DNA from 3 places in the Pseudoalteromonas sp. Of7M-16 genome. Region 3 is predicted to be linked to each of the others. Evidence: predicted binding sites of a transcription regulator. Region 3 holds the regulator's gene; each other region holds the start of a gene.
What was found. Region 3 encodes FliA, which starts transcription of late flagellar genes. Its sites were predicted from a motif close to CTAAAGNTNNNNNNNNNNNNGCCGATA; they were not measured.

Region 1: a site for FliA is predicted at 8,931-8,957, ahead of MHN81_RS14245 (DUF5610 domain-containing protein). Genes of this name have one in related genera too.
Region 2: a site for FliA is predicted at 5,905-5,931, ahead of pomA (flagellar motor protein PomA). Genes of this name have one in related genera too.

Annotation. Positions count from the first base shown of each region.
Region 1 is NZ_JAKRFY010000012.1:148,815-159,892, forward strand. It holds gene gspL (type II secretion system protein GspL) at 1-1,205, shown strand, start outside; gene MHN81_RS14195 (type II secretion system protein M) at 1,202-1,678, shown strand; gene MHN81_RS14200 (type II secretion system protein N) at 1,681-2,439, shown strand; gene MHN81_RS14205 (UPF0149 family protein) at 2,443-3,018, shown strand; gene MHN81_RS14210 (hypothetical protein) at 3,049-3,255, opposite strand; gene MHN81_RS14215 (hypothetical protein) at 3,255-3,611, opposite strand; gene ccoG (cytochrome c oxidase accessory protein CcoG) at 3,828-5,249, shown strand; gene MHN81_RS14225 (serine/threonine protein kinase) at 5,401-6,375, shown strand; gene MHN81_RS14230 (thiol:disulfide interchange protein DsbA/DsbL) at 6,395-7,018, shown strand; gene MHN81_RS14235 (thiol:disulfide interchange protein DsbA/DsbL) at 7,034-7,666, shown strand; gene trmA (tRNA (uridine(54)-C5)-methyltransferase TrmA) at 7,730-8,827, opposite strand; gene MHN81_RS14245 (DUF5610 domain-containing protein) at 8,989-10,092, shown strand; gene murI (glutamate racemase) at 10,168-10,980, shown strand; gene MHN81_RS14255 (RNA-binding protein) at 10,964-11,078, opposite strand, start outside.
Region 2 is NZ_JAKRFY010000003.1:32,701-43,778, forward strand. It holds gene putA (bifunctional proline dehydrogenase/L-glutamate gamma-semialdehyde dehydrogenase PutA) at 1-947, shown strand, start outside; gene MHN81_RS03870 (aromatic amino acid transport family protein) at 1,196-2,395, shown strand; gene MHN81_RS03875 (hypothetical protein) at 2,529-3,401, shown strand; gene MHN81_RS03880 (hypothetical protein) at 3,431-3,958, opposite strand; gene MHN81_RS03885 (flagellar motor protein MotB) at 4,140-5,075, opposite strand; gene pomA (flagellar motor protein PomA) at 5,079-5,846, opposite strand; gene MHN81_RS03895 (exodeoxyribonuclease VII small subunit) at 6,093-6,335, shown strand; gene ispA ((2E,6E)-farnesyl diphosphate synthase) at 6,340-7,227, shown strand; gene dxs (1-deoxy-D-xylulose-5-phosphate synthase) at 7,341-9,206, shown strand; gene MHN81_RS03910 (helix-turn-helix transcriptional regulator) at 9,937-10,173, shown strand; gene MHN81_RS03915 (hypothetical protein) at 10,493-11,078, shown strand, end outside.
Region 3 is NZ_JAKRFY010000018.1:53,037-64,114, forward strand. It holds gene MHN81_RS17860 (DUF2802 domain-containing protein) at 114-539, opposite strand; gene MHN81_RS17865 (chemotaxis protein CheW) at 543-1,040, opposite strand; gene MHN81_RS17870 (chemotaxis protein CheW) at 1,065-1,850, opposite strand; gene MHN81_RS17875 (ParA family protein) at 1,843-2,628, opposite strand; gene MHN81_RS17880 (chemotaxis response regulator protein-glutamate methylesterase) at 2,687-3,841, opposite strand; gene MHN81_RS17885 (chemotaxis protein CheA) at 3,926-6,184, opposite strand; gene MHN81_RS17890 (protein phosphatase CheZ) at 6,200-6,967, opposite strand; gene cheY (chemotaxis response regulator CheY) at 6,988-7,371, opposite strand; gene MHN81_RS17900 (RNA polymerase sigma factor FliA) at 7,419-8,153, opposite strand; gene MHN81_RS17905 (MinD/ParA family protein) at 8,156-9,016, opposite strand; gene flhF (flagellar biosynthesis protein FlhF) at 9,009-10,505, opposite strand; gene flhA (flagellar biosynthesis protein FlhA) at 10,528-11,078, opposite strand, start outside.

The sequences.
Region 1 (11,078 bases), on a different contig from region 3:
CAGAAAAATTATTGGTCCGTGTCGGCCAGTCACAGCAGGAACCTGTCAGTTGGTTAATATGGTCTGATTCAGATTCACAGATCATTGCCAGTGGTGAGTTAGAACACAGTGGGTTACTTGGAGAGTTAACGGAAAAAGCGTCGGGTCGCAGCGTTGCATTGTTGCTACCAGCATCAAGCGTGCAACTTAAACAAGTTGCCTTACCAACAAAGTGGAATCGCAAGTTGGAAAGGGCACTACCCTTTATGCTTGAAGAGCACGTAGCCAGTGACATCGATGAGGTATTCATCGCACTGGGTGAACCGACCACAGTTGAAGAGCAGCACTATATCAATATCGCATTGTGTGATTTAGAGTGGTTGCAAAGCTGGATGTCTGTATTTGGTGATTTTGATATAGAACCAACTGTGATAGTCCCAGATGCGCTATTGTTACCCACACCAGAAGAGGGAACATTAAGCGCCATTCAATTACAGCATCAGTGGTTGTTTAAAGGTGCCCATTGGCATATCGGTGCGGTAGAACTTGATTGGGTGAATGACTATTTAATGCTCTCGCCCGAGTCGGAGGTTGTGCATTATAGCCCCGCTGATAGTTTAGCGACGACCAAGAGTCTATACGCCAAAGAAGCTGAATATGACTTGCCTTTGGCAATTTGTGCACAGGGCTTAAATGCGCTGCCAATAAACTTGCGCCAAGGTCCATTTGCAGCGAAGAAAAAGCAGCCTCAATGGTGGCGTGATTGGAGATCTGGTTTGATTGCGGCAAGTGTTGCTTTGTTGGCATTTGTGTCAGTTAAATCTGCACAATTGTTTATGCTGCAAAGCGAAGCTGACATGTACAAAACCCAAGCCATGAGCGTGTACAAGCAAGCGTTTCCAAATAAAGTGGTTAGGCCTCACCTGTTGCGTAAGCAAATTCAAGATGAGCTCGATGCGCTCAGTGGTGGCGAGCAAGGCGGCTTTTTAGAGTTGACTAATCACTTTGTATCGATTTATTCGCAAGTAGATGATTTTAGTCCAGAGACTTTCCGTTACGATCGTAAACGCAATGAGCTTAGGATCCGAGCAAAAGCCAAAGGGTTTCAGATATTCAGCCAAGTGAAATCTATTCTCGAGCAAAGAGGCATTGAAGTACAACAAGGTGCTCTGAACAATGACGGCGATTATGTCATTGGTGAAATAAGAATTAGAGGTGCAGCATGAAGCAGCAAGTGATTAATTATTGGCAATCGCTTAAAGAGCAGGAGCAAAAGTTACTCATTGTAGCGGGTGTGGTGTTTGTTATTTTTGTATTGGTGATGGGCGTGATAAAGCCACTTAATGCAGGAGTCGAAAAAGCACAAGCCGATTTGCAAAAGCAGCAAAACTTTCATGCATGGGTTTCAAAAAGTGTTGCACAACTAAAAGCCAGTGGTGCGAACCGTGCCACATCAAGTAATCAGAATTTAACTCAGCTAGTGAACCGCACTCGAGGCAGACATGGTATTCAGATAAGCAAAATGCAGCCGAGAGACAATACGCTAAGAATTAATATCGACAATGTTGAGTTTAACAAATTGGTCAGCTGGCTGGATGTACTTACGAACCAACACGGTGTAAAGGTAGCCAATCTTGATTTAGGTGAGGAGCCACAACAAGGCTATGTACGTGTTAGTCGTTTGGTGTTAGAGAATTAAATATGAAAAATGCAGTTAGTGTAGTATTGGCTTTCTTATTCGCGTTTATTGTTTTTACGGTCATAAGTATTCCGGCACCCGTAGCCTTACAATTAGTGCAATCACATATCCCAAATAATGTGCGTTTAGGAGCGGTGACAGGTACCCTTTGGCAGGGGCAAATCAGCGGTGTTAGATATCAGAATTTACAGTTTAACGATGTGAAGTGGCAGCTCAACGGCTGGGGCTTATTATCGGGCCAGCTTCAGGGGAAATTAAACTTTGGCAACCCGCGCCAAGCGTCTGAAATATCTGGTCGCAGTACATTTGGAGTGTCACTTTTTGGCAATGATTTAGAGTTGAGTCAAACAACTCTAAGGTTTAGCGTCGAGCAGGCAATGCATCAAGTTAATCTGCCTTTACCCGTTGACGCCAAAGGTCGCATCATATTAAAGCTTGAAGAATTTAATAGTGGCCAGCCTTATTGCGAAAATCTAAAAGGCGATATCAGTAGCCCTGAGATTCAAGTTAAAGGTATGTCAGGTTGGTTTAGCATTGGAGATTTAAGCGGTTTATTAAGCTGTAAATCGGGCGATATAGCGATTGTTGTTGAGCCAGAAAACCTGCTAGGCCTACGCGCAGATGCAACGCTTGCTGAGAATATGCAATTTAAAGTTGCAGGAAACGTAAAACCAGATGCATCACTGCCTAAAGAAGTTCACGAAGCGGTTAAGTATTTAGGTCGTCCGGATGCTGAAGGCCGATATCCGGTGAGTATGTAACCGATGATGGATTTTAATTACTTGCCTGCACACGAAACGTTGCTCACTCAATATTTGGAGCAGCGTCCAGAAGCACTTAACTTACGTGCACTCGAGGGTTTTTTGTTTGCCATCGTTTGTAGTCCTGACGGTGTGGAACCTGAAATGTGGTTGAGTGAAGTAACCGCTGCGGATGAACATATTTCCGAAGAAGTGGTATTTGCATTATTAGCTCTGCACCATCAAATTAGTGAGCAGGTATTTACGCAGGGCTTTTCGCTGCCATTCACGTTGTCATCCTCGTGGCAGGATAAACAACAATGGAGCGTAGGTTTTTTGCATGGCTGCCAAGGGTATTTGAATAAGTTGAGTCAATGTGAGCAGCTCTCAGAGGAGTTACAGCAGGCGTTGGTAACCAGTACTGAGCTGTTAGGCTTTTTTAGTCTAGGACATGACCAAATAGAAGCTTACTGTCAATCGATAGAAGCTGACATCAATGCATTTGTGGAGCAACAATATCAACTCGCGGCTGAAATTGCGCCCGCTTACGCTGAGCTAATAGAACAAGTTGCTGTGAATAGCGGCTTATACGATGAGTAAAATAAAGTGTTGTAGCTTAAGCTGGTATGCTTAAGCTACATCTAGTTCGATATGTGTGCAACCTTTGGCGCATTGTGCGACAGCTTTTTCACCCTCTTTAACCGCAATATTTAAACTTATCGCGTTACCACATGTCTGGCACAATACAGTTTGCCCTTTCGATAATTTTTTGAGCAAGGCGCGCTGTTCATTAAAAGAGCGTGCTCTTAGTTTATTAAATTGTGCTATGTCTATCATTAGAATTCCGCTTTGTTTATAGCCTTTGCTGCTGCGTCACAAATTGTTTTTAATTTAGGGCCGTAAAAGTACAAGTTCAGCTCGTGCTCTTGACAATAACGTACGTGAAAGACTTTTACTTTTTCGTTTGTAGCGAGTGCTGTCAGCAAATATTCTTTTTCAGATTCAGTTAATTCAATCTCGTTGGCAATATGTTGCCTAGCTTGCTTAGCCGCAAGACTATATTGTGTTTCACTGGTCTCTCCAAGGGTGTCTACACCTTGCTTTAGCAATTTATCTCTGGGCTCTTTGATCAAAGGGTGATCAATGGTGAATAGTGCTAATACAATCAGTACAAGTAACAGATATTTTTTCATAAAGCTCGCTAATTTGATCTATTCGACTCAATCAAAGTCACAGTGTAATAAAATGCAAGAATCAAAAGCAAGCGAATTACTCAGGAATTATTCGTAGTTTTTGTCACCGTCGTGCGATTTATGGCTACGCGAAAAGCGAGCTGTTGCATATAATATCCTTAGTAAAAGTAAGGTCACTGTAGCAAGTAACCTGTCCAAGGCGCTTAAGGAGCTTGTATGGACAATAAGATCAAAATTAAAAATATTCCCGTTGAGGTCCACACGCCAGAAAACCTTCAACCTGATCGATTTAACCCTCGCAATCGAATATACGTCCGAGCTGTTAAGGGGATGCATCAACTATTGCGTCAGAGAATCGGCTTTTTAGGGATGTTGGCCTTTATGCTTCTTCCTTGGATCAATTTTAATGGACAGCAAGCGGTGTTGTTTGACCTATTGGAACAGAAGTTCAATATTTTTGGTTTGACACTATGGCCACAAGATTTAACTATTTTGGCATTCATTTTGATGATTGCTGCATTTGCCCTATTTTTAGTAACGACTTTTTATGGTCGTGTGTGGTGTGGTTATACTTGCCCGCAAACGGTTTGGACTTTTATTTTTATCTGGTTTGAAGAAAAATGTGAGGGTTCAGCAAACCAGCGTAAAAAATTAGATCAACGGCCAATGGATTTCGATAAGTTTCTTAGGAAAGGTGCTAAACATTTTTTCTGGGGGGCTTTTTCACTATATACGGCCATCACGTTTGTTGGCTATTTTACGCCGATCAGAACCTTGTTACCGGACTTAATGATGCTTTCTGCAAGTGGCTATGCCACTTTGAGTGTGGTCGTATTTGCAGTTTGTACATATGGTAATGCGGGGTGGATGAGGGAGATCATGTGTTTACATATTTGCCCTTATTCGCGTTTTCAATCGGCGATGTTTGATAAAGACACCTTTACGGTCAGTTATGACAATAAGCGTGGTGAAGGGCGCGGACCGAGAGGCCGGAAACAAGATCCGAAAGAGCTTGGTCTAGGTGACTGTATAGACTGCAAGCTCTGTGTTCAGGTCTGTCCCACCGGCATAGATATACGAAATGGCCTGCAGTATGAGTGTATTAACTGTGGCGCCTGTATCGATGCCTGTGATGGTGTAATGGACAAGATGAATTATGCCAAAGGTCTCATCTCATATACCACAGAGCGTAACTTGGAACATGCAAAAAAAGTGACTAAGCCCGTGCGCACAAAACTCATTGGCTATGTACTGATTTTACTGGTGTTGACAGGTGCGCTTGCAATGAATATCGCGATGCGAAAAACTTTTGAATTGGATATTATTCGGGATAGAAATCAGCTATACAGGGTTAACTTTGACGGCATGGTTGAAAACACCTACACACTTAAATTGATCAACAAAGCACAAACTTCGCAAACGTTTTCGATCTCTGTAAGAGGGTTGTCTCATTTCGAATTACTAGGTAAGCAAGCGGTCACGGTTGCAGCTGGCTCTACTTTAGATGTGCCTGTATCAGTTGTAATGGACCCCTTCGACTTAAATAAACCGGTAACAGAGTTTCATTTTGTGCTGTCAAGCGATGGACTCTCTCAGTCTCAAATATCTCAACCAACAAACTTTTTTAAAGGCCGTTGAACCATTGGCTTTAGGGTTCCATACTTAGTGTGACCCTGAAGCCATAATATATTTTGCTTCCTATCATACTTCGCTTTATCCTAGTGCGCTGTGACCCACAGGCTTTATTTGCCAATACCAGAACTTTTTACTTTATAAATGGACAGCAGCAATGAGTGACTTTAGTTATCAAAATCTCACGCCAGATTTAATTCTGGATGCAATAGAGAGTATTGGTATTTATCCTGAGTCGGGGCTACTCCCTCTGAACAGCTACGAAAATCGTGTTTACCAGTTTCGCAGCGACGATGCGAAGCGTTATGTCGCTAAGTTTTATAGGCCAAACCGTTGGTCTGATGAGCAAATAAAAGAAGAGCATGCGTTTTCATTTGAATTGGCTGATTCAGAAGTACCGGTTGTTAGCCCTATCACACGAGATGGTGAAAGTTTGTTTGAACATCAAGGCTATCGATTTGCTTTATTTCCTAGTGTGGGGGGACGACAATTTGAAATGGATAGTTTGGATCAGCTCGAAGTACTTGGCCGTTACATTGGTCGGTTGCACAGTGTCGCAAAACAATATGATTTCACCCATCGTCCAAGTATAAATACCGATAGTTATTTGACACAGGCTAGCCAAGACATTTTAAGCAGTGAATGTCTGCCGCAATCGCTGCAATTGGCTTTTTCGACAGTGCTAGAGCAAGTTGTTAAAAAAACGGAAGAAAAATTTGTAGTTAATGATACGATCAGATTGCATGGAGACTGCCATGCTGGCAATATTCTGTGGTCTCAAGAACAATTGATGATCGTAGATTTAGATGACTGCCGTCAGGGACCCGCTATTCAAGATCTCTGGATGATGTTAAATGGCGATCGCCAAAATCAAGTATTGCAACTAGACACTTTGCTAGGTGGTTATGAAGAGTTTAGCGAATTAGATATGGCTCAGTTACAGCTGATTGAACCGTTAAGAGCGATGCGTATGATCCATTATATGGGGTGGTTGGCAAAACGTTGGCAAGATCCTGCCTTTCCAAGGAACTTTTCTTGGTTTGCGACAGACAAATATTGGGAACAGCAGATCTTGGCACTAAAAGAACAATTAGCCGCGCTAGATGAGCCGGCACTAACAGTTTATCCATAAAATTTAAGAGAGAAAGTACATGTTAAAATCTATTAAAGTGGCATTATTGGCGCTATGCATGCCACTTGCTGCATTCGCTGCTGAATTCAAAGAAAGTGTGCACTATGAAACACTGACTTTAGAAAAGAGCAAAACACCTAGAGTAATTGAGTTCTTTTCTTTTTATTGTCCACATTGTTATAAATTTGAGGGGCCAGCGCGCGCTTTACAAGCGAGCTTGCCTATTACTGTGCCATTCGAAAAAATTCACGTAAATTTTATGGGCGGGATCCCGCCTGAAGCACAGTCATTTTTGAGTTATGGCTACATAATTGCTAAGCAGTTTGGTGTTGACTCTCAGGTAGTTGAGCAAATCTTTAAGACCATACATGAGCAAAATGGTCGTTTCGCAAGCATGAAAGATGTTCAGAAATTATTAGAAGCGCACGGCGTATCAGCTGAGAAGTTCGACTCTGCATTGGCAAGTATGCCTGTTATCTCTGCAGAGAAAGCAATGCAAGGTGAGCAAAAGAGATTTAGCGAAGCTGGCGCATTGAAAGGCGTACCTACTTTTATTGTTAACGATAAATATCGCGTTATCACGCATTCATTAAGAAGCCAAGCCGAGTTCAACGAATTAGTTAAACACTTACTAGAAAAATAATTGTCGGAGAATATGATGTTGAAATCAATTAAAGCTGCCTTGTTGGCACTTATGCTGCCATTGGCGGCCAATGCAATGACTTTTGAAGCAGGTAAACACTATGAAGTGATTGCTGAGCGTGGCACTAAAAAGCCAGAAGTGACGGAGTACTTTTCATTTTATTGCCCAGCATGTAATAACTTTGAAGGCCTAATAGATCAATTCAAGCCTAAGTTAGACTCTGGTGTTAAGTTCAAAAAAAGCCACGTTGACTTTGTTGGTGTCCGTGATCCTGAACATCAAAAAATGATTGCTACAGCATTGGCTACTGCAGAGGTATTACCTCAGAAAAAACAAATTGTATCGGCAATTTTTAGTCACATTCATACTAAGCGTGGGAAGTTTAATGAACTTGCAGACATTAAAGATGTGTTTGTTGCTCAAGGTGTAGATGGCGCGAAATTTGACAAGATGTACAAGAGTTTTTCTGTGCGTACTAAAGCCTCAAAAATGGCGAGACAGCAAAAACAACTTCAAGATAAAGGTGCTTTATCGAGTGTACCTACATTTATCGTTAATGGTAAATATAAGTTGGTATTAGGTAGAAGCTCTGGTATTACGAGTCCAGATGATATCGCTAAACTAATAAACTACTTGGCGAGTAAATAACAAAACGTTTGGCATACAAAAACCCCGCATGTGCGGGGTTTTTTTGTTCTAGGGCCAAGTGGCTTACTTACGAGTTAAAAATACACCTGATTCGACATGATGCGTATAAGGGAACTGATCAAATATAGCTATTCGCGCGATAGTATGCGTCTCAGTTAATATCTCGAGGTCTCGCTCTAGTGTATCTGGGTTGCAAGAAATGTAGATAATGTTGTCGTAGTTACTCACTAAGCGACAGGTTAGTTCATCCATGCCTGCACGGGGTGGGTCAACTAAAATTGTCTGACAGTTGTAAGATTGTAAATCTATTCCATTGAGTCGAGAAAAGGTGCGTTTGCCTTGCATTGCGTCAGTAAACTCTTCACTCGACATGCGAATAATATCAAGATTACCGACTTGGTTCGCTGCAATATTGTACTGTGCAGAATGGACTGATGATTTTGATATTTCAGTCGCAAGAACACGGTCGAAGTGCTCAGCTAAGGCGATTGAAAAGTTACCATTACCGCAATATAACTCTAGCAAATCATTCGATAGTGGGGCCGCGATAGATTTTGCCCATGACAACATTTTTTCATTCACTTTGGCGTTAGGCTGTGTAAAGCTGTTTTCTACCTGCTGATAAATATATTCTTTACCATCTACATTGAGCCTTTCAGTCACAAAGTCATCACCAAAAACGACTTTTTGCTTTCGCGCGCGGCCAATAAAATCAATTTTATAAGTTTCTTGTAGCTCAGCTCTAAGCGTGGTCATCGCTTGCTGCCAGTCATCATCCAGCTTTTTGTGATAAAGCAAACTAACTAATATCTCACCACTGAGTGTTGACAGATAGTCGATTTGAAATAGCTTGCGTCTCAGTATTTCATTGTGACGTAATTTATTCATCATCACTTGCATAAGCTCATTGACCAATGGTGCACCTGGATCAAATTGATCAACGCGTATTTTCTCTTTGCTTTGTTGATCAAACATTATGTGATACAAGTCTTCTCCATCGTGCCATACTCGAAATTCACAGCGTTGCCTGTAGTGATTTTTTTCAGAGTCATAAACCTCTAATTCAGGTGCGTTAAAGCGTGCAAATTGCGTGCTGATGCGCTGTTTTTTTTCTGATAGCTGTTGGCTATACAAAGAAGTATCAATATTGATCACGGCCATGCTGAGATTACCTTTATGTATTGCAAGGAGGCGCTATTTTAGGTGGCGAGGAACATTTGTCCAGTGCTTACCATTAAAATTGCACTTTTATTGTACAAAATAGCTTTAGCTTTAGCGTATATGGCCGATAATTAACTGATAGGGTATAGCGGAGAGCAATCATGAAGATCGGACAGTTGAATCAGCTGTTAAACCCAGCGATGCAGCACAATGCTGCCAAAGCTAAACCGACCATTCCTAATATCTCAATAAACTCCGATGTTTATCAAGGTAATAAGTCTCAGGTCGCAGCGAAAGTGCTCGATGATAAGTTGGCGCAAGCGCTTGGTATTGAGAAAAAAGAAGAGCAAGAAAAACCGCTCTTTGATTTCGAAGAGATTGTCAAAAATGTCCTTGGCTTTGTACAAGGTGCAATTAATAAAGCAAAAGCTGATGGCAAAGATGATGACACATTAAAAGGTATGCTTGAGCAAGCCCGTAAAGGGGTGCAAATGGGGATTGATGAAGCGACCGATGAATTAACCGAATCTGGTTTATTGAATGATGACATCACCGAGGGAATTGAAAAGTCTAAAGAGGGCATCTTTAATGGCTTGGATGAATTTGAAAAAGAATTGTTTGATCCAAGTCCTCAGCAATTGTCTGTAAGCGCGGCCCAATTTGCGAGTTTATCTAATAAAGCTGAGTACGCGTTTACTACCGCAGAAGGTGATGAAGTGGTAATTTCATTTAGTGATGCCTACAGCCAATCACGCGCAGCCAGTTACGAACGAGATGGAAACAATGTCGGTTTTGCCTATGGAGAAAGTCAATCTCAAGAAGTAAGCTTCTCTATAAGTGTCAATGGTGAGCTTAATGAAAAAGAACAAGAAGCCATTAATGCGATGATGGAAGATATTCGTGACGTCAGTGATTCGTTTTTTGCGGGTGAATATGACGAAGCGTTTGAGCTTGCTCAAGGATTAAGCCTTAACAGTGAACAAATATCAAACTTCACTATGGATTTAAGGCAGAGTAAAACATCAGCTGCTATTGCACAGTATCAACAAAGCAATCCAATGAAAGAGTTGGAGCAGGCGTTTGCACCACTTGACAAGAGGCTTGAAGGAATTAACGCGGATGCGGAGTCTTTGGGAATACAAGCACAATTGCCAGATATTATGGCCTGGATGAATGAAGGGCAGCAAAGACTCAATCAGTTTTTAGATTATGCACAATCCTATTTTGGAGCGTTAAATAATAAAACTGAGACGCAAAATAGCTAGATAGCTTACACGGCGCAGTTTATTTTATGTGTATTGCATGGCAAACTTCAATCCTCGTTTTTGGGGGATTGAAGTTTGCCGCATATATTAGTTTTTGATTCAGGAATTGGTGGGACAAGTGTATTATCAGAGCTTCAGCTAAGGCTTCCTGATGCACGCTACAGCTATGTAATGGATAATGCGCTTTTGCCCTATGGACTCCAGTCACAAGAAACAATTACAAATAGATTAGTATCTCTGTTGTTTTGGATACACCAAAATGACGTGAACGTTGATATTATAGTTATTGCGTGTAATACAGCCTCCACTTACGCCTTAGAGACTGCCAGAAAGCACACTGAAATCCCAATTGTTGGTGTCGTGCCTGCCATTAAGCCTGCTGCTCTTAGTAGCACCAATAAACACATTGGTCTCCTTGCGACGCCAGCGACTTCTAAAAATGCATACACAGCAAATTTAATTTCAAACTTTGCACAAGGATGTAAAGTAGATATTCACCACTCGACAGAATTGGTAAATATTGCTGAGTCTTACTACTGGCATAGAGAATTACCCTATGAGCGATTGAAAGAGGAACTGAAACGTTTAAAAGTAGATCCTCGCCTCGATAGACTAGTTTTAGGTTGTACTCATTTCCCAATCATTAAAGAAGCACTGAAAGAGCTTTTGCATAATGAAGTTGAATTGGTGGACTCAGGTTACGCAATAGCAAAGCGGGTAGAATATCTATTAATGCAAACAGGCAGGTTATCAATAGTAAGTAGCCAAACAGCTATTGGAGTAGAAGAGTTAGCGTCATCTCAAATTGACATGACGCATTGGTATGCGACACACACAAATGGTGCCGCGCAATGTTCAAAGCTGCAATTAATTAAGCTAGAGAATTAGGCTCAGACTCTTCTTGCTTCTGCTTTGCTTCGCGGACTTTTAAAGTGCGCTGTTGAAATTCCATTTCATTAAGTTCTTTAATTGCTTTGTTTGCATCG
Region 2 (11,078 bases), on a different contig from region 3:
AAGAGCGTGCACAATACCTCGCTAAGCTATCTCGTGCGGGTAACATCTACGTAAACCGCAATATGATTGGTGCTGTAGTTGGAGTACAACCATTTGGTGGTCGTGGCCTTTCTGGTACTGGTCCAAAAGCAGGTGGTCCAAACTACATTGCCCGTTTGGTAAAAGAAAACCAAGCAGAGCAAAACATTCAGGCGACTAACCTTAAAATAGATAACGAAGAGATCACGGCTTACCAAGGTGCGCAAGAGCAAGTATCACGCATGATGTCGCTATCAAAACGTGACGAGAAGGCTTGGCGTGCAATGCCACTGAACAACCGTGTATCAGCGGTGCGTCAGCTACTGGCTAAACTTGCTAACGTTGAGATCTTAGATAACCTTGCCGATGATTTGAATAAGACACTGGCTGATGCGCGTGAGCAGCTTATCCGTGTTGAAAAGCGTCTAGATACCGTAATTGAATTACCAGGCCCAACAGGTGAATCAAATACATTACGCTACGAATCGCGCGGCTGTGTGGTTTGTTATGCAGATAAAGACACCTCTTTCAACTTCTGGGTGCTTTCTGTGATCACTGCATTAGCAGCAGGTAACACTGTTATCACTGTCGTTTCTGACTTATTCCATGAAGAAGCGATCGCGTTTAGAGACAAGCTACTAAGCAGTGGCATTGCTGAGGGCGTACTTCAGGTTGCTAAGCTAAACCAGCTACCAGCAATCCTGGCCCATGAGCACCTAGCTGGCGCAGTCGTTGGCAATGGTTGTGAGCGCAAAGGCTATGTCAGCACCCAACTTGCAGCCCGCAGTGGTGCCATCTTGCCTGTGATCAGTGCAGAGTACTACGACACGCTACTAGGACGTCTCGTTACTGAAAAAACCATCAGTATCGACACTACCGCATCAGGTGGTAACACATCACTGATGACATTGGTTGAAGATGATGCCTAACTTTGGCATTCAGTAACCTCTTTAAAAAGCCAGCACAAGCTGGCTTTTTTGTTTCTGGATAAAATTCAGCCTGCCAGCTCATTATTTACCATACATAAAATCAACAAGTTAACATCACTGATGTAAAGTGAGTTAACTTTTGTAAAACACAAATTACAAACTTTCATTTTGATTTGCAGCAAAACTATTTCAATTTTTCCCAGTCCAGTATATTGTGCCTGTTTCTCTCACAAATATAGGGGCAATTTGTGCTTAATAATAAAACGCTAGGTAGTATGCTCATTGTCGCAGGTACGACAATTGGCGCAGGCATGCTGGCGCTGCCAATTGCATCAGCAGGACTTGGGTTTTCAACCTCGCTAATATTGATCATTGCAACTTGGTTGTTAATGACCTACACCGCCCTGCTCATGCTAGAAGTGCATCAATTTGCAAATAAAGAAGCCACACTGAATACCTTAGCAAAGCAAATTCTCGGTAAAAAAGGCCAATACATTGCAAACTTCTCTATGGTATTCCTGTTTTACGCTTTATGCGCAGCCTATATCGCAGGTGGCGGCTCTCAACTACAAGAAAAGCTCAGTAGCTTTACAGGGATGGATATTGCGCCGCAAGTTGGTTCTATTGTTTTAGCATTACTGGTTGCCACAATCGTCGCACTAGGTACCAGCACCGTTGATAAGTTGAACAGAATACTATTCACAATAAAAATAATTGTCTTGGCAAGCTTATTCTTTGTTCTTACGCCTTATGTCCATGGCCAACACCTACTCAACATGCCTATGGAACAAGGCCTTATCCTATCTGCTATCCCTGTTATTTTTACTTCATTTGGCTTTCATGGTTCTATTCCATCGATTGTTAAATACGTTGGTTTAGACATAAAAACTTTACGTCGAGTTATGATTGCGGGTGCTGCTCTGCCATTGACTATTTACGTTTTTTGGCAGTTGTTAAGTCAAGGTGTCATGGCACAAGAGGCACTGCTACAAAGCGCTGGTTTACCCGGTTTTGTCGCCGCGATTTCGAATATTGCACACAATAGCCAAGTACATACTTTTGTGACCATCTTTGCTGATCTGGCACTCGCCACATCATTTTTAGGTGTAAGCCTTGGACTCTTTGACTTTTTTGCCGACGCATTCAAGCAACAAAATTCAGGGTTAGATAGAGTAAAAACCGCACTGATCACCTTCACTCCACCGCTGGGGTTTGCATTATTCTACCCTCAAGGTTTTATCATGGCCTTAGGCTACGCTGCGATAGCCTTAGTTGTTTTAGCCGTTTTTCTACCTGTCGCCATGGTGTGGCAACAACGAAAAGTACAAAATTCAGGTTATCAAGTACAAGGTGGCAATCTCGGATTAATATGTGCCGGTTTATGTGGTGTATTAATTATTTCAGCACAAGGTCTGCAAATGTTTGGCGTGATCCCAGCTCTGGGGTAAATGCAAAAATGGATTAGGCACTCAGCCTAATCCATCTCAAAATGTAAGAACGCGTTACTACTTTTTACAATTCAAGTGTCGCTTTAACTACCCTGATATGAATATAATTGACTCACTTACCAAGGAGTTAATTATGATTAGGGTTACAATGGCTACCGTGCCATTATTGCTACTGAGCGCATGTGGTGGTGAAAGCGACACACCGCTGCAAAAAGATAACACTGCACAGCCAAATACACCGACAACACAACAGCCTAGTAATGACTGTGGCGCCAACTTCACAGCCGAACGCTCGCTCAATCAATTTGAGTTTTCCAGTGTATTTTGGCATGCAGATAGCGAAGTGTTACAACCTAAACCAGAATTTAGACTCTATGCCGATAAACACTCTTTAGGGGCAACTCACACACTTTCATCAGACGAGACCCTGTGTATGTTGAGCGCAGCAGTATTTGGCTCGACCAGTGCTGAAACTTGGCAAGGCGCCAGCAACAGCAGTTTCAAGCAAGGAGAGCTATTTTACTATGCGCCCGAGCTAATTTTTAACACCCCTCTACCTGACTTTACGTCTTTAGCAGATTGGCGCAATAAAGGTCAACCGAGTACTGTCAGTCAACCGATTGAAGCGGTTAAACTAACAATTCACTACAGAGACAGAGATAATAATCTCATCACTTTTGGTGACCAAAACACCACAGCAGCTAAATTGGTATGCAATAACTCCACACTGGACCTAACTCTCCAAGTTCAGCCAGTCATCGCGACTGCAGTAAGTAAAATGGACCCAGCCTATTGTGAAGAAAAGCAAGTTGGGTTAGAGAGTGAAACACATTGCTTAGCAGTCGCTATTGTTCAAGAAACGGGGTTAGAAAACTGTCAGCTTGACTCAACAAGCGCGATAATACCGGATCAAACTGGGAATAAATCGACAGTGAAAATTGCGGGCTCTTTAATATTTAACTCTGGCACAGACGCAGCTCTGAAAGTAAACAACATCAAAATATAAGCCTTAATAAGGCAAACTAGCTCTTTGGTTTAATTATTTAAAGAGCCATTTTTCCATTTGATTTTCTGGCTAAAATGCCAAATTAATGGAGCAAAACAAAGAATAATTGTCACTGTATTTACAATGGGTAATACTGACTTATATAGATACGTTGAGTAACTTAAATCCATTAGATGTCTATCGACAAGGCGGAAAAGCTGTAACACCGGTGCAGGTAAAACGACTAATTGCACCATGATACTTTGCCACATATACATCTTGTCTTTTAAAGCCCAATAAGCAACGATGGCGATAAATACAATGTCGTTCAACGCCCAAAAAATATACCGATAAACAATGCCGCTATCAAACGACAATATGGGGCCGTATGTAAAGTTTCCAGCGACATAAAAAACAAGACAGAGAAAAGAATAGCGGAATGCCGCTTTATCCTTGATAACAATAAAGATACAGCATGCAACAAAGGCAAGCAGTGTTAGAGAGTCATCAAGAACAGTGATAAATGTATTGTGAAACTCATCACTGTTCAAATAAGAAACTAGATCGCTTTTGAACACGTTAGCTCACTTAATCAGGCGAAAAAGTTATTTTTCTTCACCGTTACCACCATCGCTACCAGTTCCATTACCACCAGGCATATCGGCAAATTTATATAATTTAGACATAAAAACTCCCTTAAACATTTTTAAAAAAAAGCTATAGTACGGTAGCCCAAATTGCGCTTAGACGCAATCTTTTCTAGTTACTTTCCCTTCTAACCTCAATAGGATCAGACTCTTTCGCTTTACCTTGTAAAATTGATATCTCTACCCGGCGATTGCGCTTTCTGTCCACATCGTTGGCATTTGGTACTAAAGGACGAGTATCCGCATGGCCAACCACAACCATTCTATTTTTGTCAAAACCACTGACTGTTTGCATTTCACTCGCCACGGCGACCGCTCGGGTTGCTGATAGGTCCCAATTATTGAAATATAACTCATTGGAAACTTGGAAGTCGTCGGTGTGTCCAGATACGGTTATCTCCCCCGGTACATCTTTGAGCAACTCTGCAATATCATGTATTACCGGTTTAAATTTAGGTTGTAAAAAAGCACTGCCCGACGGGAATGAACCGTTTTCTTGGATCCTAATGATAATTTGTTGGCCTAGTGACTCTAATTCTATCGCCCCATCCATAATTTGCTTTTCTAACTGCTGGGAGATTTTTTTGACTAGCTCGTTAACCTGTTCCTGATCCGCAGCAGCAACGGCTTGCGTCATCGATTGTTCTTGTGCCGTACTGGCTGATTCACCGCCTCGCTTATTACCCCGCTGCTCTTGGCGTCCACCAGCCGAGCTCTCTTCACCTGCTTGGAACTCGAGCATTTGCTGGGTCATTTCTACCGTTTGTTGCTGAATGGTTTCAATGGGAGTCGGCTCAGGTTTACCCGGTGTAAACTCCATTGCGATGACACTTGTACCTTTGGGAATATCTTTAACCTCAATTTTGTTCTGAACACCAAAAGCAAACTTCATTGAACCTGCAATCTGCTTAAATTTCAGAACGTCCATCTCAGAAAACGCCAGTAGCAGAACGAAGAAACACATTAGCAGAGACATAAGATCTGCGAACGTCCCCATCCATGCAGGCAACCCTGGGGGCGGGCATTTACATTCGTTCTCGTCTGACATTATTTACTCCTCACCACCATCACCACGTTTAGACTCTGGCAGGTAGTTTTTCAAAATGCCTTCAATTACTTTTGGATTTTGACCATCTTGGATCCCCAAGATTGCATCCAAGATCAGCCGCTGATTTCGCTCTTCTTCGTCTTTTCTGAGTTCTAGCTTAACTTGAATTGGAATAGCTACAACGTTGGCTAAAAATGCACCGTAGAGTGTCGTTAATAGTGCAACAGCCATCGCAGGTCCAATTGCTTTGGGGTCATCCATATTAGACAGCATTGCCACTAAGCCAATCAGCGTACCGATCATTCCCATGGCGGGTGCGATATCTGCAAGTGATTTAAATAGCCCTGCACCTAGTTCATGTCGATTTGCGGTCAGTGCGATGTCTTTTTGCAAAGTTGCTCGAACCACATCGGCATCGTGTCCATCGACTAGCATATCGACGCCCTTTCTCATAAATGGGTTGGGAATTTCAGCTTCTTCTAGTGCGAGAAATCCGCCCTTGCGTGCAGAGTCTGCAAGCTCTACAGCTTTTTCAATTAATTCCTCTGGCGTTTCTATTTTAAACATAAACGCCTTACCAGCCACTTTACCAATGCCTAAGAACTGCGCCAATGTAAAGTTAGACAACACAATAAAGATAGAGCCACCAAATACAATAACGACTGACGGGGTATTGTAAAACATGGCAAGTTGCCCATCACTACTGAGTACCATAGACATGACAATAAGACCTATAGCACCTAGGATACCTATAACGGTTGCTAAATCCACACACCCTCCAAAGGCATTTATTCGTGAGATATCACGCAGTTATTCTTATACGTTGAGTTATCGGCAGGTTTTGCAATAACTTAATTCAATTATATTAAAAAGCCTTTAAATTGCGAGAATTAACCCAAACTATCAGATCAATTTCGCAATGATAGCCAATAAAAAAGTCTATCAGATACTTTGACCTCAATCTTTATAACCCATAAAATTGGCTTCCTAAAGTTTTGCTTGAGAGTGAATAAAAATATGGCAGTCAAAAAACCGGAAAACATGAGCTTTGAAGAAGCTGTCAACGAGCTCGAGTCGATCGTACAAGAAATGGAACACGGAGAGCTAACGTTGGAGCAATCCCTAAAACAGTTTGAACGAGGAATTAAACTCACTCAAGCCTCTAACCATAAACTTCAACAAGCAGAACAGAAAGTCAATATTTTACTCGCCAATGACGAAGCTAGCGCGCCGAGCGAGTTTTCCGATCAGGTAGATTAACTGCGTGGAATTACATCAAAGATTAAGCATCGCCAAACAAGATGTCGAAAAAACAATAAACGCTTATTTTGAACAAGACTTGGATACCGATGCAACGGCAAAGGCAGCTGCGCTCTATTCGATTAGTAACGGTGGAAAACGACTGCGACCATTTTTAGTTTACGCCACTGGCGAAATGCTCGGTGCTAACATTGAAGATTTGCATATTGCCGCAGCAGCGGTCGAGTGTATCCACAGTTATTCTCTCGTCCATGATGATTTACCAGCAATGGATGATGACGACCTTAGACGTGGAAAACCGACCTGCCACATTGCATATGATGAGGCTCAGGCAATACTAGCCGGAGATTCATTACAAACACTGGCCTTTGAATTACTTGCATCACACCAGTTTGATGTGCCAGCTCAGCAGCAGCTCGCTATGATTAAAGTATTGGCACAAGCCTCTGGGTTGCAAGGTATGGTGGGTGGGCAAGCACTAGATATTGCGGCAACAAATGCGCAGATCAGTATTGAAGCACTCGAACACATACACAGATTAAAAACCGGCGCACTGCTTAATTGCGCCATTGAATTAGGGGCACTTTGTGCACCGAACACAACAGAATTAACACGTAGTCAGTTAAAGGACTTTGGATTAGCTATTGGACTAGCGTTTCAGGTTCAAGACGATATTCTCGATATTGAAGGCGATACACACACGCTCGGTAAACCACAAGGGTCCGACTTAGAACATAATAAGTCGACTTACCCGGCATTACTGGGCATGGAAGGGGCAAAAGCGAAAGCGCAGGCGCTTATCACTCAGGCGCTAGCTGCACTGGATAACATTGATGCAGATACGCGCCTACTTGCAGAACTAGCAAGATACATAATCGCTCGAGATCATTGATATTCGCACCGACCTAAATGACTATTTGATGACAAGTTCCTTTTAAATTTATAAAACTATCGGCAAGCTTTGTATATAATTGGGCAAGGTTTGCTAAGGATATTACAAATAATATGACTCTTGATAGTAGCAAGTATCCATTATTGGCATTAGTTGATCAGCCTCAACAGCTAAGGCAGTTACCTCAGCACAAGCTGAATGACTTTAGTGCAGAGCTGAGAGGCTATTTATTAGACTCTGTGTCGCAGAGCAGTGGCCACTTAGCGTCAGGTTTAGGTACCGTTGAACTCACCGTCGCACTCCACTACGTATATAATACCCCAGTTGATAGACTCGTTTGGGATGTAGGCCATCAAGCCTATCCACATAAAATCTTAACTGGCCGTAAAGAACAGATGCATACCATTCGCCAAAAAGATGGCTTGCACCCTTTCCCGTACCGCGAAGAAAGCGAATTTGACACTTTCAGTGTTGGCCATTCTAGTACATCGATTTCGGCAGCACTTGCTATGGCTATCGCGGCTGAAAAAGAAGGGAAAAACCGCAAAACCGTAGCAGTGATTGGCGATGGCGCAATGACCGCAGGTATGGCTTTTGAAGCGATGAACCACGCTGGTGATGTTAAATCAGATATGCTGGTTATCTTGAATGACAACGAAATGTCTATTTCAGAGAACGTTGGTGCATTGAACAACCACTTCGCTCGTATTTTATCCGGCAGTTTTTACACTAATATCCGTGAAGGCGGTAAAAAACTGCTGTCAGGCGTCCCACCGGTTAAAGAGCTTGCCAGTAAAATGGAAGAGCACTTAAAAGGCATGGTGATCCCAGGCACCTTCTTCGAAGAGCTTGGCTTTAACTACATCGGTCCCATCGATGGCCACGATGTCGATATGTTGGTAGATACGCTGAGAAATATGCGCAACCTAAAAGGTCCGCAACTGCTGCACGTCAAAACTCAAAAAGGTAAAGGTTACCAACCGGCTGAAGCAGATCCGATCGGCTATCACGGTGTACCAAAGTTTGATCCTAGTATTCACAAACTACCAAAAAGTAAGCCAAGCGCCCCAACATTCTCAAAGGTGTTTGGTGATTGGCTATGTGATATGGCAGAGCAAGACCCTAAGTTAATGGCCATCACCCCAGCAATGCGTGAAGGCTCTGGTATGGTACGCTTTTCTAAAGAGCACCCAAGTCAGTACTTTGATGTTGCTATCGCAGAGCAACATGCAGTCACATTAGGAGCTGGTTTTGCATGCGAAGGGCTCAATCCAGTAGTAGCTATCTACTCAAGCTTCCTGCAACGTGCTTACGACCAAGTTATTCATGACGTGGCAATTCAGGATCTGCCCGTGCTATTTGCAATAGATAGAGCTGGCATCGTTGGTGCTGATGGAGAAACACACCAAGGTGCTTACGACTTAAGCTTTATGCGTTGTATTCCTAATTTAGTGATCATGGCACCGAGTGACCTCAATGAATGTCGACAAATGCTCTACACTGGACATTTACTCGATAAACCCGCTGCTGTGCGCTATCCAAGAGGTTCAGCTGGTGACGTTGAGCCCAGCTCTGAGATGGCCCAATTACCAATAGGCAAAGCGAATACGGTTCGAGAGGGCCAGAAACTGGCTATCTTAAACTTTGGTACATTACTGGACAACGCCCGCAGTGTTGCGCAAAAACTGGATGCAACGCTGATTGATATGCGCTTTGTTAAGCCACTGGATGAATCTTTGATAGCCACCCTTGCGCAAACTCACACGCACTTTATCACCCTTGAAGACAATGCCATCGCGGGCGGTGCAGGTAGCGCAGTCAGTGAGTTTTTGGCACAGCAAAATATAGCGCGTCCGGTTAAACACTTGGGTATCCCTGATGAATTCATCAAACACGGTACACAAGACCAAATGCACAGCGAAATGGGCCTCGACAGTGAGGGGATCCTAGCAACTGCAACTAGCTGGATTGCCAGTTAATTAGATGTCGGGTGACTGCTGAAGCTGTCACCCTACTTTTACACCTTAACCCCTAACCACTCACTAGCAACAGTATTCTTTCGTAGTATCACAGCGCTGAAATAATCACACAATAAAACATACCAACCTCTATTAATGCCTAATTAACAACAATACACATCCAGCTTTATAACTTTGTTGTGTATTTTAGAGTTTTCCCCTTGTTCAATGATTACCTCACCACCTAAAAAGCTATGGCAGTGAAAAAACTGGTGAAAAATTAATATAATCATTAAAAAACAAATATAATCATGGTGATACATAAGTATCAAAACATAAAACGAGCATATTAAAAGCAACGAACATGCCGCAAGTATGAAATCAGTTAAATGAGACTGTGAATTTTACTACTCATTAAACAGCTTCTTAGGGGAAAATCAGCCCTCTATGAAACATTTCATATTGTTGCATGAACAATAGACAGTATTAATTTAATGTGATAAAAATTTGTGAAAATTACAGCTCATATACGAAGTTAGTACTTTGTAAGCCATGGTTTAGTTTCGTAATTGCGCCGATGATATTTGAGCATGCTGGATAGCTCTGTGCGCTAAATTGGTTAAACAGCTAGAGAACAACTTTTAGATTGTTACCAAGTGAGTACCGATTAGAGCCAATCACACTTGTCATACATGGTTGTCTTTTAAATATTGTAACTGAGTAACGGAATAGGTGTTAAAAGGAAGAGGAAATGGTGGATTTTTTTGCAAGATATATCACAGGCGATGACCTAAGAGCACTGCGTAAGAAAAAAGGGGTAACAACAGCAATCATGGCAAAACATCTTGGTGTTTGTCGTAAAACCTACGAAAATTGGGAAAGAGATGTAGGGCAGCCAAAGTTAAATCAATTTTTTGCCATTTGTGCATTTTGCTCTATTGACCTCAGCGAGTTAATTACGAAAATAAGAAGCCACCAAAGTTCTTAACTGCTTATGCTGCTATTTATAATTCTGGTAATAGGTTCTGTGATAGATGCTTTAGAACCTATTTCAGGACTAGGGTAGTATCCTTATTTTAGCGTCGAGGCCATCAATTGTTTTAACCGTCTTTTCATTTGCTCTAGTCCCCCATCCAGAATGGTTATAGCTTATACACTATTTATATTGATAAAGTTTCATGTTTATCAAATAACTGAAAAATAAAACCTTATCATCGGCTCAAAAAGCAACCTCAAAATCACGCTTGCATTTAAATTCATATTTTTATCAATATAAATTTCGATACAACATGATAAGGAAAGTTGCTATGTTCAAGCACTCAATTTCAAGCATATTTTATTTGCTGTATATTACCCTCTTCAGCGGTAATGCAGTTGCAGTAAACTACTCAGTCGGTGTAACTTATTTTACCGCAACTGATTACAGCCGAACGGAAAAGTTAACACCAAATAATGCAGACTATCGCGATATACTGATCAAGATTTGGTATCCAACAACGACCCCTGATTCAAAAAATACTAGCTACCTACACTATCACACCGATCAATTCCCTTATTCAACTGCTAGGCCCTCCAATTTTGACCGACAGTTACACCAGTATCTAAAAACATTGCCGTTTGAATTATATAAAAATGCACCTCTTGCCAACCGCTCAAGCCCCTTTCCTATTGTAATGTACTCGCACGGATATCAATCTACTGTGGAAGACAAAGAAATATTAATGATAGAGCTAGCTCAAAAGGGCTTCATTGTGGTCAGCGTAGGTCACCCTCATCACGCCCAATTTGTCACCCAAAGCCACAATCGCAGTGCCACATATGACCCTGATGCACGTGCGAATGACTTCTATATTAGTGAACTAGCAGATGTTAACTTTAATGAGCTGGTTGCTG
Region 3 (11,078 bases):
GCTCACTATCGCTAGAATAAGCCACACATAGTGAGTGAATTTTTTAAAGGTTAAACTTAGCAAAGCTCGTTAAAGCCTTAAAACTAAAAAGGCGCCATTTGGCACCTTTTAATTTAAGACTTATTATGTAAAGACATAAGTAGTTCAGCTTCAGCCCTTGGCAGCTCACATTCCCTCATGATCTCCTCAAGGTCAGCACCGAGCTCCACCATTTTGACAGCCCGAGAATATATTTTTGCGTCTGGGTCATCGTATTTTTGCGCTGCTTGCTGCTGCGCCAAATCTTTGGCAAAACTCTCACAAGCGACAAGACGCTTTCCGATACTTAGTACACTTGCCCTAACTTCAGCAATTTCGCTTCTTAAAATGCTAATTTGTTCTGCATCATTTTGTGTTTGTTTAAGCAATCTAGCATTACTTTGCTGGGTCTGATGTATCCGCTTACTAAACACAAAAAGCAAACCCAAGCACAGCAAGCTAATCAAGCTCGCCGCTATTACAAGTACAATAAGTACATCATCTAATGTTACTGCCGCCACAATTTACAGATGACTCAACTCATCCCACTCATCATCGCTGAGTAGTTTGTTAAGATCGACTAAAATCAGTAGCTCACCTTCGCGGTTAGAAACACCTTGGATAAACTTAGCACTTTCTTCGGTGCCAATATTTGGCGCGCTGTCAATTTCTGAGCTGCGCAAATAAACAACCTCAGCAACACTGTCTACTAAAATGCCAATGACTTGCTTTTCAGCCTCAATAATAACAATACGAGAGTTGTCAGTTACTTCAGCACTCATCAGTCCAAAACGGGCACGCGTGTCTATAACGGTTACAACATTACCACGTAAATTGATAATACCTAACACATAACTTGGTGCACCTGGAACAGGGGCTATTTCAGTGTAACGAAGCACTTCTTGCACCTGCATTACATTGATACCGTACGTTTCTTCCTCTAGTTTGTATGTCACCCACTGCAGGACTTCATCATTACTATCGGCATTTTTATCTGCAGAAAGTATTCTTTCTTGGCTCATGATTAAACTCCAGATTGATGCTAGTTACTGCTCTCGGCTATCGAGGCCTTGTTCTAGCAACCTATTTAAATTCTCTACGTCAATAAGCGCACACATTTTTTCTTTGATAACACCAGCAAGCCATGGACGCTTGCCACATGCTGTTCGCCACTTAACATCATCTGCTGAGAGCGTGATATTATTCACTAGCTTTTCCGCTAACAACCCCCAGGGGCTGTCTCCTAGCATGATTAAATATTGATAGTTAAGCTGAGATTCTAACTCAGGGGTATACTTTTCAGGCATAACCCAACGCGCCGTATCGACAACATTTAACTTTTCTTCGCGGTTTAACATCACACCTTTAAACCACTTCGGTTTACCAAATAGCTGGTTGACCTCTGTCAGCTGATGAATTCCACCAAGTGCCTGTAAAGGAACCGCTAACGTTAACCCTGCCACTTCAAAGAATAAAGCCTGAAATTCACCCTCGATAAAAGCTTCCTTTGCAGCACTTTGCGCGGGAGCTTGTTCTTTGATAATAGTTGTATTTTCAGTTATCTCAAGCTCTTGAGTTGGCTTCACCGGAGTTTCTTGCAGAACTTCCTCTACAGGAACCTCCTGAGTCTGAACTTTCAGCTCAACTTTTGCTTTCGGTTCTTCTATTGCCTCGGCTTGTTTGAGTAGCTGCTCTTGCTTTTGAGCATCTGGGATAGATTCAAGCAACTTTGCAACGGGTGCAAGTGCAACATCCTGATCTTCCTCTTCTTGCAGTAGGGCACCAAGATATTGTTTCATCACTTGTTCGTTTGCAAACAGGTGCTTACTCATTCTTACCTCTTTCTAATTCACCAATATGCTCAAGCAAAGCTCGATACGCATATACTCCCCTTGATTTTGGGCAGAATTGTACCGGAACCTTTTGCGCCAAGCTAGCATCTCTGAATTTAGTATCAACTGGGATAACACCTGGCCAGACTTTATCCCGATATGACTCAACCAAAGATTTGTAGGCTTCTAGCGACGCTTTTGTACGCTTATCATACATTGTAGGAACTATAGTATATTGATATTGCTTAGAATGCGAACTTTGCATTAATGTCATTGTTCGCATCATTCTATCTAGACCTTTAAGCGCTAAAAACTCGGTTTGTACTGGGATTAATATTCGCTCACTTGCAGCCAATGCATTGACCATCAGTACTCCAAGCACTGGGGGACAGTCTAAAATCGCATAGTCATAATACTCGCTGATTTTCGCAAGCGCTTTTTTTAGTATCAGCCCCATACCAGAGCGGTTTCCCATGCTTCTATCCAGTGTTGCAATGGCCATAGTTGCTGGCAAAATATCTAGATTTTCAACAGTAGAAGGACATAGCGCTTGTAAGATCTCTTCGCTTTGCATATTAGAGCCGCGTATAAAAATATCATATACGCTCACCTCTAAATCTTCAGAGTCTATTCCAAAGTAATAGGTTAGTGATGCATGTGGATCCGTATCAATCAATAATACTCTCTTACCTTCAGCGGCCAAAATACCGCCTAAGCTCACAGCTGTGGTTGTTTTGCCCACACCACCTTTTTGATTAGCTACCGTCCAAATTTTCACTTTATTATTTTATTCCTTTGTGACTCATGGCAAAGCTGTTTTAACAATTCAATATGCCTTAAGCAATCCCCAGCTCTTTATTGATACGTAAAGCTACATCTTGCAATGCTAAGCTTTCAGATGATAAACCAGCAGCGGTAACTGCTTGTGGCATACCATAAACAACACACGTTTTTTCATCTTGTGCCCAAATGGTTGCTCCTACTTGCTTGAGCATACGAGAACCGTCTCTGCCATCAGCGCCCATTCCAGTCAAAACAATCGCCAATACATCACCTGAGTATGCTTTTGCCGTACTCGCAAAAGTTACATCAACACAAGGTTTATATGTAATTCTCGGGCTATCATCTTCAAACACTTTTAATGATTTGCTGCCGCCTCTCGACTCAACCATCATCTGTTTGCCACCTGGCGCAAGATAAGCGACACCCGGCATCAATTTGTCACCCTGCTCAGCTTCTTTCACCTTAATTTTACACAAGCTATTCAATCGCTGAGCAAAAGCTGGTGTGAACGCCGCTGGCATATGCTGAATAAGCAATATCGGATGAGGGAAGTTAGCGGGCAATTGAGTTAATATTGTTTGCAGAGCTACCGGACCACCTGTCGATGTACCAATGGCGACGACCTTATATGATTTGCCAGATGCCTTGAAACTTCTTTGTGTTGTTGTCTCTGGTGTTGCTCTTTGGAAGCTTCTATCCGGCTGCGAGACTGTTGAGGTAGAACGTAAACTTGATGGCGCCGGTTTCGCTGCTGGACTAGCTGGAGTCGCGGGTTTAGGCGAGGTCATTGGCCTCGTAAATCGACTAACTCGCTTCCTACCAATTTCTTTAACTTTGGTCTGCAACGCCCGTGTAGCATCTTCGCTATTTCGTGCAATGTCTTCAAACTTTTTGGGCAAAAAGTCAACCGCACCTGCGTCTAGTGCGTCTAAAGTGGCGCTTGCCCCTTCTCTTGTTAACGACGAGAACATTAAGATTGGCGTCGGGTTACTTTGCATTATTTTTTTAACGGCGCTGATACCGTCTAATACAGGCATTTCAACATCCATTGTAATTACGTCAGGGCGTAATTTACTGGCTTTCTCAACGGCCTCTTGACCATTTACTGCAAAATCAATGACTTCAATACCAGCATCTTTTTCCAGTATTTCACTTACACGACGACGAAAAAAACTTGAGTCATCAACAACTAATACTTTTACTGCCATTGGCATCGCTCTTTTTTATGTTACAGATCCGAAAAGTGGTGCCCTTGGCACCACTAATTCGGTGACAGCAAAAAGCGTCAAACGCTATTTGCCCGCGTAATGCTTCAACATACTTGGTACATCCAAAATCAATGCAATCCCGCCATCCGATGTGATGGTCGCACCTGCCATGCCTGGAGTACCTTGTAGTAAAGAATCGAGTGGTTTAATGACCACTTCCTCTTGACCTATTAATGAATCAACTACAAAACCAACTTGTTTAGTACCGATTTGTACTATCACCACGTGGCCTTCAGCTTTCTTCTGACTGATGTCAGTGCCTTTGACTAACCAATGTTCAAGATAAAAGAGTGGTATCGCTTTTTCTCTCACAATAATAGTCAATTGCCCATCAACTACATTGGTTTTAGTTAAATCGAGGTGGAAGATTTCGCTTACCCCAGCCAACGGCAAGGCAAACGTCTGCTCTCCAACCATCACCATTAATGTAGGTAAAATAGCAAGTGTGAGTGGCACTTTAATTTCTAATATGGTGCCCACTCCCAGCTCTGACTGAATGTTCACTTGGCCATTAAGCTGAGTAATTTTGGTTTTTACAACATCCATTCCAACACCTCGGCCCGAGATGTCAGATATTTGTTCTTTAGTCGAAAATCCTGGTGCAAAGATCAGGTTATATGCCTCTGTATCCGACAACCTGCTTGCCTGATCAGAATCAATTACGCCTTTACTAATCGCTATTTTCTTCAGTTTTTCAGGGTCCATACCGGCACCATCATCTCTGATGGTCAATAGGATATGATCACCTTCTTGTGAAGCTGACAAGGTCACTGTACCTGTACGCACTTTTCCAGCCGCTTCACGAACATCTGGCATTTCTATTCCGTGGTCAACAGAGTTTCTAACCAAGTGAACCAAAGGATCCGCCAGCGCCTCTACGAGGTTTTTATCTAAATCAGTATCTTCACCTTCAAGGATCAGATTAATATCTTTTTTAAGGCTACGCGCCAAATCCCTAACAACGCGAGGGAAGCGACCAAATACTTTCTTAATTGGCTGCATTCGCGTTTTCATAACAGCACCTTGCAAGTCTGCGGTAACCACATCTAGGTTTGAGATGGCTTTACCCATAGCTTCGCTGTTGCTGTTATTGGCAAGACTTACTAAACGATTTCGAACCAATACTAACTCACCGACCATATTCATTATTTGGTCTAAGCGTTTTGTATCAACACGGACTGTGGTCTCAGCTTGCGCTGCTGGCTTTTTCGCTGCTCCACCTTTTGGCTCTGCTTTAGCAGGCGCTGGTGCCGATTTTGCCGCAGGCTTCGCAGCCGGTTTTGGCGCTTCCACTTTTGCAGCTGGCTGAGGTTTAGGCTTTGGAACAGGGGCAGGTTCAGCTTTTGGTGCCGGTGCAGGTTCCGATTTTTCTGACGACTCTTCCTTGTTCTTAGGCGCCTGACCTTTACCATGTAGCTCGTCTAATAAGGCCTCAAATTCGTCATCATTTATTTCCTCATCAGCACCTGTCGATTCTGTCGCAGGCGCTGGTGTTGGTGCTGAAGCAGCTGGAGCCGCTGGCTTCTCAGGTTCAGTGGGTGTAGAACCAAACTGACCAACACCGTGTAACTCATCTAACAAACTATCGAATTCATCGTCAGTAATATCACCGTCATTTGCATTTGCTGGCGGTGCAGCAGGCGACGGGGCAGCCGGTGCTTGCTCTTCTACCGAAGGACCGTTTCCTGAGCCATGTAGCTCATCTAACAGGCTTTCAAATTCTTCTTCTGTTATTTCATCAATGTTATCAGACTTAGCGGGCTCGCTACTTTCTTCACTACTGCCATCTAAGTCAAAAAATACGTCAGCTTCAGGTTCGGGTGGTGCTTCTGGCGGCGGGGCAACAACAGCCTCTGGTTCTGGAGTTAATGCGACAGGTTCTTCGTCAGCAGATGCTGGTTGGCTAAGCTTGTGCAATACATCAAGTAACGCTTGATCAGCAGGTTCTGGTTGCTCGCGGTTTTGAATACAAGCAAACATATCGTTTATTGTATCCAGTGACTGCAAGATCACATCCATTAATTCTGGGTTGACTGAACGTTGGCCTTGTCTCAGTACATCGAAAACATTCTCAGCACCGTGACAAGCATCAACCAGCTCATTCATGCCTAGAAAGCCTGCACCACCTTTGACGGTGTGGAAACCTCTAAAAATTGCATTTAGTAAATCTTTGTCATCTGGGTTGTTTTCTAATTCAACGAGTTGCTCAGATAACAGTTCGAGTATTTCTCCAGCTTCAACAAGAAAGTCTTGTAAGATATCTTCATCGACTTCAAAGCTCATTATTATACTCTCCTATTAGAAACCCAAACTAGATAACAAATCATCAACTTCATCCTGACCAGACACAACATCGTCTCGTTCTTCAGCGTCAATGATAGGTCCTTCTGGACCAGATAGTTCATCAGTGGTGGTTTCAACTACTTCTTGTGGTTGTTGAGCCGTGCTAAGTTGACCCACTTCTGACGTGCCAAATACAGTTAATAAGTGAATTAAACTGTCTTCAACCTCTCTGACAAGTTCAATGACTCGGCGAATAACTTGACCGGTCAAATCTTGATAATCTTGCGCCATCAATACATTTGTCATCAAGGTTTGTAGCTCGTCGGTACGGCCTTGTGAAGATTGCATAAAGTCGTTTAAGTCGTGACACAGGGATTTAAACTCCCCTAATTGTATATCACGACTCATTAACCTATCCCAGGTAGGCTTTATTTCAGAAAGCTCATCTGCCAACTGTTGAGCAAGCGGCAAACTCGCTTCCACCGCGTCCATTGTTTTGTTAGCCGCGTTTTCTGTCATTTCCATGACATAATTTAAACGTTGTTTTGCATCTGGTAAGGCTTCAGTTGTTAAGTCTGATAAACGCGTATCTAACTCGAAGTTTTTCAACGATTCGTGTAATTGGCGTGTCAATTTTCCGACTTCAGCAAATAATTCAGATTGTTCTTTATTAGTCGCTTCAATTAAAATTTGATCAGCTTTTTCTTGTTCACCATTTTCAAGAAACTCAACAAGTTGCTTTGCTTGCTCTAATGTTATTTGTGGCGCAGAGGATTCTGACATAAGCCTATCCTTACTCGTAACTAGCCTAAGCGTTCAAAGACTTTTTCTAACTTAGTTTTCAATGTTCCAGCTGTAAATGGCTTGACGATATAACCATTCACACCAGCTTGAGCTGCTGCAACAATTTGTTCTTTTTTAGCTTCTGCAGTTACCATCAGCACAGGAATGTGCTTAAGGCTGTCATCGGCTCTTATCGCTCTTAGCAGGTCGATACCTTGCATACCTGGCATATTCCAATCGGTAACAACAAAGTCAAATTCTTGATTTTGCAACATTGGAAGCGCAGTGCTGCCATCATCTGCCTCTTGAACATTTGTAAAGCCTAAGTCTCTCAACAGGTTTTTGATTATTCTTCTCATTGTAGAGAAATCATCAACCACGAGAATTTTCATGTTCTTATCCAAAACTTCCTCCGGTGAGGTTTGAACCTAAATAAATAATAAAATGTACTCTAATTGATCCAGTCATTTATCTTGGCTCTGAGTTTAATCATTGCCTGACCATGAATCTGACTCACTCGAGACTCGCTCACATCAAGGATCTGGCCAATCTCTTTTAAATTCATTTCATCGTTATAGTACAAAGACAGAACCATCGCATCTCGCTCCGGTAATGTTTTAATTGCTTCTACTAACGATTCATTAAAGCGCTCATTCTTAACGTTATTGAATGGTTTGTCTAGCGCTAAATCACTGCCTGCAGGTGAAATTACATCTTGATCGACACCCAAGTCTTCAATGCCAATAATTTTACTTGCATTTACGTCATGTAAAATATGATGGTACTCATCTAAGGGAATATCAAGTTTTTCAGCGATTTCAGTATCTTTAGGCTCTCGGCCTAAGGCTGTTTCCAGCTCAGAAATTGCCTCTGCCACCATACGGCTATTTTTATGAACTGAGCGTGGAGCCCAGTCTCCGCGGCGTATTTCATCTAACATAGCACCGCGAATTCGAATCCCAGCAAAGGTTTCAAAACTAGCCCCTTTACTTGCATCAAAATTCTTTGTCGCTTCAATTAAGCCGATCATGCCTGATTGAATTAGGTCATCGAGTTGAACGCTCGCGGGTAGCCTCGCGAGCAAATGACAAGCAACTTTTTTGACTAAAGGTGTATGACGCTCAACCACCTTATTCAGGTGATCTGCTGTTTGATATCCCGCCATTCGATTGACCGGTGTAGCCATAATTACCCGTTAACTAGTTGCTCAATGAAAAACTCTAAGTGACCTGAAGGCTGGTGAGGTACAGGCCATTTCACTGCTTTACTTGCCAATCCCCTAAATGCAACTGCTGCTGGGGAATTAGGGTAGAGTTCCACGATCGTTTTTTGACGACGCGAAGACTTTCGCATATTTTCGTCGAAAGGTATTGTTGCAACGAGTTCAAGCGCTACATCTAAAAACCTGTCCGTCACTTTCGAGAGCTTTGCAAAAAGTTCTTGGCCTTCGCGAAGGCTTCTCACCATATTCGCGACAATTTTAAATTTGTAAACTCCGTGCTCTCGGCTTAATACTTTTATCAGTGCGTAAGCATCTGTGATTGACGTTGGCTCATCACAAACGACAACCATGACATCTTGAGCTGCTCTTGAAAAACTGAGTACCATATCTGAAATACCAGCAGCCGTATCAACAATCAGAACATCAAAATCGTTGCTTAATTCACTGAATGCTCGAATAAGACCTGCATGTTCTGCTGGGCTTAATTCAACCATATTTTGAGAGCCTGAAGTAGCAGGCACAATTCTTATACCAGCAGGCCCTTCAACTAAAATCTCATCTAATTCACATTCGCCGGATAGCACATGAGACAGGTTGCGTTCAACACGTAACCCTAGCATTACGTCACAATTTGCTAATCCAAGGTCAGCATCTAAAACTAATACTCTATGGCCTTGTTGTCCTAACGCAATCGCAGTATTCAATGAAACATTGGTCTTACCGACTCCTCCTTTACCACCAGTTACTGCTATTACTTTTACTCCGTGGTTACTTTTTTGATTCATTTTACGCAGGCCACTTGCTTGATCTAAAACTGTATTAATCATACATTCCTACTGTCTGGGACGCCACTGCTTCACGTCGTGAATGTTGTGCTTTTGTTCTTTTTAAATACAATTGCTCAGCCTTTTTAACTAATTTTTGAGCATTTGCTACACGAATGTCTTCTGGCACTCGCTGTCCGTTGGTAAGATACCCTATTGGCAAACGATTTTGAATCGCAATACTAATAATCTCACCTAAACTTAGACATTCATCAAGTTTTGTAAAAATGCAACCGCTTAAATTTACTTTCTTAAAGTGATTGACAGTTTCTTGTAAAACATGCATTTGCGATGTTGCACTTAATACTAAATAGCTACGAATATCAACTCTTGAACTACGCATCAATGTATTAAGTTGTTCAGTTAAACGCAAGTCTCTTTGACTCATGCCTGCAGTATCTATTAATACTAGTCGTTTATTTCGTAAATGATAAAGAACTTCTGCTAATTCATTAGCATCTTTAACTTGCTTTACCGGACAGCCAATGATTCTACCATAAGTTGCCAATTGCTCGTAAGCACCAATTCGATATGTATCTGTGGTAATTAAAGCAACTTTATCTGCACCATACTTTTGAGCGCCTAATGCAGCTAGCTTTGCAACAGTAGTTGTCTTACCAACTCCAGTTGGTCCAACCATGGCATACACACCGCCTTGACGAAGAATATCGTTATTGGTTGTGTGCATTTGATTTACAACCATATTTAAAAGTGCATTCCACGCTTCTTTTCTCGATACGTCATCAGGGATAAAACAGGCCATTTGCTCTGCGACATCAGAACTAATACCCATACCTTGAAGGCGGTCCACTAAACAAGCTCTGGTCGGATCACGCCGTTCCATTTCTTGTTTCATTAAACCCGAAAGCTGATATTCAAGTAATTGACGTATCGCATTCATCTCATCACGCATCGAGCTCATTTCATCTTGTGGAGCGGCTTTAACTGTTTGTTGCGGATCCAGCTCTGAATCTAAATCATCGTCAAAACCCCAATCTGAAGAAATAGGATCTGCTTCTTTAACAGGACGTTGACGAGCGCTAATAGGTTGAGTTTGCTGAGTTTGATTAAATTCAGGTCTCTGTGCTTGTTGAGGTTGAAACAAGTCATCAGTATCTATACCTGAGTTCGAAAACATAGAAGCAAGCTCAGGAGAACGAGGTTTTGGAGCTTGACGCTCTAGGAGCGCTTCTAGGCTATCAGCCACTTGAGCCTGAGGCTGTGCTTGAGGACGACGCGTTTGAGGCTTAACCACTCTTGCAGGCTGACTATATGTTGGCTTTTGTACAGCTGCAGGTGCAGGCTCTGGACGAGTATCCACGGGTGCTGCCTGTGCCTGCGGCGCTACACGGTCGTTGTCAATTGCAGCGACAATTTCTACGCCGTCAGCAAGCTTTTTGTTTGACATGATCACCGCGTCTGCACCTAATTCATCTTTTACTTCTTTTAGAGCAGTACGCATATCTTTTGCAAAAAATCTTTTAATCTTCATAACTCAGCACCTCGTTCCTCTATTATTGCCCTACAGAGCTAATAATCTTGATTTGTCTCTCGTCTGGTACTTCCTGATAAGACATCACTCTTAATCCAGGGATCGTATGTTTGACAAATCGAGATAAAACACTTCTTAACATACCTGAGGTTAATAAGATGGACGGCTCGCCTAGCATTTCTTGCGTTTGATGCGCTTCTCTCAATGAACCTTGAAGTCGCTCTGCAAGTCCTGGCTCTATGCCTGCCCCCTCATCACCTGCGTTCTGAAGTGACTGATGCAACATCTGTTCCAACTCGGGCGCCAATGTTATGACAGGTATCTCATCAGCGTTACCAACAGCATCTTGAACAATGAGTCTGCGTAGTGAAATTCGCACTGCAGCCGTTAGTACATCAGGGTCTTGGCTTCGCGGACCGTATTCAACTAAGGTCTGTACAATTGATCTCATATCTCGAATTGCCACACCTTCATTGAGTAAATTTTGCAGTACTTTTACAATCGTTGTCAGTGGTAGTACATCTGGAACTAGCCCTTCAACTAATCGCGGATGGCTTTTCGCTAACATATCTA